Regions from separate parts of the Bacillus sp. Marseille-Q1617 genome, predicted to be linked through region 1. Evidence: riboswitches for the same ligand, from Rfam matches in the RefSeq annotation. Region 1 holds a riboswitch; each other region holds the start of a gene.

Region 1 (2,274 bases):
ACGAACCAACTGCCTTATATCCAGTCCAAAGCATCATACCGACTGTTCCGACAACCAGGGCGATGATCGGCCATGCGAGATCGCCTACCGACCCTTTAGAGCTTACAGGCAGATCGTTCTTAAGCTCACCCGGGATCTCTTTATCCGGGTCATAAAGGTTGCCTGTCGTCACCGCTCTTTCTTCATGTTCCTTCATCTTTCCAAAATCAAAGCCTCTATAAGCAACGATCAACACTAGTAATAACGCTGCCCAAACATACAGATTCATAGGAATCATCTGGATGAATGCAGAAAATGCTGTGTATTCAGTGATGCTGTGTGTGGCAAGAATAGAGCCGATGATTCCAATGATATATGCTCCCCAGCTTGATACCGGTGATACCACACAGACCGGTGCCGATGTCGAATCGATGATATAAGCTAGTTTCGCACGGGAAATTTTGTGACGGTCCGTGATCGGTCTTGCAACCTGTCCGACCGCAAGCGCATTGAAATAGTCATCAATAAAAATAATGATACCTAAAACAGCCGCCAATAATTGCGCGCCTCTTCTTGTCTTCACCCGTTTCATCGCCCATTCACCGAATGCGCGGCTTCCGCCGGAAATGTTTACGAAAGCGGTGATGACGCCAAGAATCAATAAGAATAAAATGATGTACACATTCCAGGTATTCAATCCACCGTCGGCAACGAAAATGCCCTTGACGGCTTCCCATATCTTACTGAAAGTGCCTGTAATTGAGAAATCTGTGATTAGAAGTGCTGAAGCGATGATCCCTACACCCAGCGAGAGCAGTACGCGCCTCGTCAAGATAACCATCAGGATGGCTAAAAGGGGCGGGATGATTGAGTAAATTGTGTTTTCCATAATGTCCTCCTCCTATTTGATAGGGGGGGAACCTCATTGCATGACAGAGGAATAAAAAAAGGTAATGATAGAGGATCCTATCATTACCTTTAATGAGTAATGTAAGTGCTCCATCACGATCTGTAGCTCCCCATCATAGAGTATCCCCTATAATGACAGTGTTACCCTTCTTCAAGATAACCCCAGCACATATGCTTCTGACAAACATATCTGCTTCGGCAAAGGTTCCCTTTCATCTGTTGTCTCAGTTGTCATCCTCAAACAGCTTACTCTTGAACCCTGCACCTCTACCCCATCGGATTGATGATGTGGTTATGATATTAAAATTTCCTTTCTTAATATATCAAACTATCACTTTTTTGACAACTTTTTTATTGGGAAAGTGCGAGTACATGTTTTTCCATTCTTGATTACCGCAGTTGATTTCCGTGCAAGACTTCGCTTTTCGCGGGTGACCTGTGAGCCTCCTCGGCTTCGCCTGCGGGAAGAAAAGCGGAAGGGCTTTGTTCAGAGGCGTGTGGCATAAGGCGAATCGGCCACGAAGGCGTTCTTTGCCTTCTTGGACGAGTTGACTTATGACATGTGCCTCTAAGCCCTGGAGCTGGACAGGTCTCACATTGGCCACTTCTCCCGCAGGAGTCTTCGTCTTGCACTCCAACCAACTGCTGGAGCCAGCTATAATAGTATCTATACAAAAGAGTAGATGGTGATATCATAACACCTGAATCAATTCGTCGGGATTTCAATCGATGGTGATGTACCGTCGCCGCTGTTGTTGAAGAACTGAGGTACATCAAGGTGGACGGTATCCATGGCGATGAGTACATCCTGTTTGATGGTTTCTGTTTTGGTTGCAAACGGGATGATGATCTGGACATTGACGGTCAGGGTCACATAGACTTTGACCAGGGCATTGTTTATCCCGAACTCTTCTACTGTATGTTTAATGTCCGAACGCACGTCCCCAATTGAATGGAACCTGATCGGGACTTTAGGTCCCAAGTTCCCGAGTAAGGCGTTATTCGTAGCTTGACCAAGAGGAACAGAATACACGATTCCTTCATCCGCTTTTGTGCCTTCCTCGTCGATTTCTATGTCCGTGATGTATTCCAGATTTTCGATATTCCCTTTTTCAGCTTCCTTTAAATATAGTTGGACTAAATTAGTGATTTCTCCCTGAACGCGGTTGATGTTCTGTGTATTGAAACTGAGAGAGACCACCTCCCCTTCTGCATTTTTGACTTCTTCCGTTATTTCCTCTAACTCAATGGATCCTGCCACCTTTTTGTTGATCGCTTTATTGATGACCATCGTACCGATTCTGCTCGTTTGCGTTTCTGCATAAGCAAGCAGGGTTGGCTTCAAGCCCAGGTTTACGATCCAGAGACCCGCCCCTGTGGAAAAGA
Region 2 (2,274 bases), on a different contig from region 1:
TGCCGGACGCAGATTATCGGTCATGCCGCCATCCACTGACACATACGTGCGCACGTCAGGGATGATTTTCTTCGACCCGACTTTGTACAGCGTGGTCCCTGCTTCCGCAACGATGCTGCGTCCTGGTTCCACCCATACTTCCGGCAGCGGATACCCATTCTCGCCGAAGCTTTCCTTCACGCAGTCCGTGATCGCTTTTACATATTCGGAGATCGGAAGCGGCTTGTCTTCTTCCGTATAACGCACCCCGAAGCCTCCCCCGATATTCAAAACCGGCAGCGTAACTTCGCATTCCAGCCTTACACTTTGAAGAAAATCGGACAGAACGGTGATTGCCTGCTGAAATCCGTCCAGCTCAAAAATCTGCGACCCGATATGGGAATGGATCCCGAGTACATTGTAATGCGGCTTGCATAGGGCGATTTGCATCGCGCGGTCGGCCTGGCCGGTCGAAATCCCGAATCCGAACTTCGAATCATCCTGCCCCGTCATGATGTAGTCATGGGTATGGGCCTCGACACCCGGCGTCACACGTAGCAGGATGTTCACCTGGTGTTCACGCTCTTTCGCCAGCTCATGCAGGAGCTCAAGCTCAAGGAAGCTGTCGACCACGAAGCAGCCAATCTCCGCATCAAGCGCCATCACCATCTCTTCTTCAGACTTATTATTCCCGTGAAAATGAATCCGTTCTGCCGGGAATCCTGCTTCGAGCGCCGTGTACAACTCCCCTCCGGACACGACGTCCAGCGACAGATTCTCCTCTTCCGCAAGGCGCACCATTTCTTTGCACATAAACGCCTTGCTCGCATATGCCACTTGGAACTCGAGCCCGCTCTCGATGAACGCCTCGCGGAACTCGCGTGCATTGCGGCGGATCATGTTCTCATCATAGACCATCAGCGGAGTTCCGTACAATGCGGTAAGCTCGCCCGTACTCATCCCGCCGATTTCCAATTGTCCTTGTACATTCGTTTCCATTGCTGTCATATTGAATCTCCTCCTGAAACCCCTCCGAAAAAAACTACACAAAAAAACCGTATGAAGCGATGCTCATACGGTTTCCTGATCAAAACGAAGAACGTTCTGAAGAATTCTGTATTAACATCTCTTCAATAGTTCTCCACAACGTGACCATTGTGACAGTCTGACACTTGTTCAATGCCAGCCCAACAGGAAACCGATAGGCTGCTTCCCGTTTCGGCGATCTGCCTTTCACTTTCCGTCCCGGGATCCATCATCCTCAGGAAAGCTACTCCTCATTCTCGCGCCTCTATTATCAGAGAGTAAGTTTATAGTTTTGTAAAGACACTATACCACCCGGGTGGAAAAATTGTCAATCTATTATGTTATATTCTTATTTTGAGCCTTATCAGGGGAAACCCCGTCGATCGTAAAGTGAATACTTTCATCGATGCATCCAAGGAGCGCTTCCTTCACATATTCCGTTAATTCCTTTTTCACGTCTTCAATCGATTCATCTAACCATCCACCCGTGACTCTGCCCTTTGAATAGAAACATATTGGATACATTCCACTCTTCTTGCCCAACAGATTTTTAAACCGTTAAAAAAGTTTATAAAACAGCCAATCTTTTATCATTTCACAGTGGATTTGAACCTATTTTTTGAAAAAGTAGTTTTCGAGCTAAAAATATATCCCCCTTTTGCTATGATTAGAGGAGCCATACCAAATAATTGTGCCGGAATCCAAATAATTGTGCCACTTGTCGATTTATCTCTATCTGACTCTAACGATTGAAGACTCTCTACATATGAAACAAAACGGAAGAACCCCTTTCTCTTTCCCCCGATAAACTACACAAAAAAATAATCCAATCTTCTTCCTTGACTTTTTCACCAGCATATATAATAATAAATATCGAATTAGAATTATTATAAACTATTAATAATTCTCAATCCCACATACTACTTTTAGGAGGAATTTACACTATGTCTTTAATCGGATCAGAAGTAAAACCATTCACAGCACAAGCATACAAAGATGGTGAGTTCATCACTGTCACTGACGAAAGCCTGAAAGGTCAATGGAGCATTTTCTGCTTCTACCCTGCAGACTTCACATTCGTATGCCCTACAGAACTTGAAGACCTTCAAAATAACTACGAAGCTCTTAAAGAGCTTGGCGTAGAAGTATATTCCGTTTCTACAGATACTCACTTTACACATAAAGGCTGGCACGACAGCTCAGAAAAAATCGGTAAAATCAGATACGCGATGATCGGGGATCCATCTCAAACAATCTCCCGCAACTTCG
Region 3 (2,274 bases), on a different contig from region 1:
AGATGAATTTCTTACGTTTTTGGGCCAGTTTTATTCAAAAGCAAACCATTTCAAACCGAGAGAAATCTTTCTGCCCGAATCAATCGATGAAGAACTCGCTATGAAACTCCTTGAAGTGAAGGTCACGCAGCCAAAGAGAGGCAAGAAGAAAGAGCTGGTGAAATTAGCGGAAAAAAATGCCAAGCAGGCGCTTGATGAGAAATTCGCCTTGATCGAGCGGGACGAAGAGAGAACGATCAAAGCGATCGAAAGACTGGGCGAACAGATGGGGATTTACACCCCATTCAGGATCGAAGCTTTTGACAACTCAAATATACAAGGCTCGGCCCCTGTGTCGGCAATGATTGTATTCATAGACGGAAAGCCTGCAAAGAAAGAATACCGTAAATACAAAATAAAGACCGTCAAAGGTCCGGATGATTATGAATCCATGCGCGAAGTGGTGAGAAGAAGGTATTCAAGAGTATTGAAAGACGGACTCCCGCTTCCTGACCTCATCATCATCGACGGAGGGAAAGGCCAAATCGAAGCGGCCCGTGAAGTGCTGGAAAATGAATTGGGACTTGATATACCCTTGGGCGGTCTCGCGAAGGACGATAAACACCAGACATCGGAACTCCTATACGGGAATCCATTGCAGATCGTGCCGCTCGAAAAACGCAGCCAGGAATTTTACCTGCTGCAGCGGATCCAGGACGAAGTCCACCGGTTTGCCATCACATTCCACCGCCAGCTCCGCGGAAAGGGTGCATTCCAGTCCATTCTTGATGAAATCGACGGGATCGGACCGAAGCGGAAGAAGCAGCTTCTGAAGCATTTCGGTTCCATGAAGAAGATGAAGGAAGCAACGGTGGTAGAATTTCAGGATATCGGGATTCCGGAAGCAGTGGCGAAGGTTTTGCGTGAGAAACTGCAGGAATAGGGTCCCCAGGATAATTTTTGGCTCATTCGGGTGAAAGTTCGTTTCACTTGCTTTTCAGCTGAAGCTGAAAAGTCCCGGAAAAAAGAAGAGAGGCAGTCCCAAGCTTGCTTGGTTCCGCCTCTCTTCTTTTTTCCAGGAAATGAGCAAAAAATTAAAAGGAAAAATTCTTGAAAAAACTCATTGCTTCCATTTTTTTCGTGTGCTATAATTATCGATAATTTAAAACATTATCACTTTAAATAGTGGTGATAGAGGTGCGAGCTTCAAGAGTACAGGCAAAGAGGAGTATGGGCTCTGTTGAGATGTCTGGAAAGGGGAGATTCGCCGAAGTGGTGTTAGGCTCATACTAATTCCGCTGGTCCTGCGTTTAAGAAATGCAGGATTGTCAAGATGAATCAATCTTGGAGAGCTATCTCACAATGCCGATGAACGACTCAGTATTATTACTCTAAGTTCATAAAGCAATGAGATATCCGTCTCATTGCTTTTTTTGTTATCAGGCATGAGACTGCAGGTGTTTAGATCATTCAGCCGGCAGCGGGATTTGTGCAGTAGTCAGATGATTCTCTTCAGAAAAAAGATTCCATTTCTACACTCAAAGAGAAAGAAGGAGAAGCTGTGAGTATTATCGTTCAAAAATTCGGTGGAACATCAGTAGGTTCTGTTGAAAAAATTCAAAATGTTGCGTCAAGAATTTTGGAGGAGAAGAATCGGGGAAATGATGTGGTGGTTGTCGTGTCCGCAATGGGGAAAACAACTGATACATTAGTCGGTTTAGCAAGGGAAATCACTTCTCACCCAAGCAAAAGAGAAATGGATATGCTTTTATCCACGGGCGAACAAGTGACAATCTCTCTCTTGACGATGGCATTGCTGCAAGCCGGTCAGGAGGCCATTTCGTATACTGGCTGGCAGGCCGGGATCGAGACAGAATCCGTTCATAGCAATGCACGCATCACCAATATCCATACCGAGAAAATGACAACACAGCTTCAAGGCGGAAAAGTCGTGATTGTAGCTGGGTTCCAAGGAATGACGCCATCCGGTGAAATCACCACACTAGGACGCGGGGGATCCGATACGACAGCTGTGGCAATCGCTGCTGCGTTGAAAGCTGACCGCTGTGATATTTATACGGACGTCGACGGCGTCTATACGTCTGACCCGCGTTATATTGAAGGTGCACGAAAACTGCCTTCCATCTCGTATGATGAAATGCTGGAACTCGCCAATTTAGGTGCAGGTGTCCTGCATCCGCGGGCGGTTGAATTTGCAAAGAATTATCAAATCCCATTAGAAGTGAGATCGAGCCTTGAAAAAGTGGAAGGTACGTATATTGAGGAGGAAGCAAG

What was found. Region 1 has a riboswitch for lysine ahead of HWX64_RS15660 (Na+/H+ antiporter NhaC family protein). Riboswitches for the same ligand answer to the same signal wherever they lie in the genome.
Region 2: another riboswitch for lysine. It lies ahead of lysA (diaminopimelate decarboxylase); the one in region 1 lies ahead of HWX64_RS15660 (Na+/H+ antiporter NhaC family protein).
Region 3: another riboswitch for lysine. It lies ahead of HWX64_RS17505 (aspartate kinase); the one in region 1 lies ahead of HWX64_RS15660 (Na+/H+ antiporter NhaC family protein).

Annotation. Positions count from the first base shown of each region.
Region 1 covers NZ_CAHJXM010000002.1:859,919-862,192, reverse strand. Annotated here, with positions in the region: gene HWX64_RS15660 (Na+/H+ antiporter NhaC family protein) at 1-868, opposite strand, end outside; lysine riboswitch at 984-1,166, opposite strand; gene yunB (sporulation protein YunB) at 1,595-2,274, opposite strand, start outside.
Region 2 covers NZ_CAHJXM010000001.1:604,107-606,380, reverse strand. Annotated here, with positions in the region: gene lysA (diaminopimelate decarboxylase) at 1-987, opposite strand, end outside; lysine riboswitch at 1,106-1,281, opposite strand; gene HWX64_RS02985 (hypothetical protein) at 1,342-1,530, opposite strand; gene ahpC (alkyl hydroperoxide reductase subunit C) at 1,950-2,274, shown strand, end outside.
Region 3 covers NZ_CAHJXM010000003.1:53,470-55,743, forward strand. Annotated here, with positions in the region: gene uvrC (excinuclease ABC subunit UvrC) at 1-922, shown strand, start outside; lysine riboswitch at 1,164-1,342, shown strand; gene HWX64_RS17505 (aspartate kinase) at 1,541-2,274, shown strand, end outside.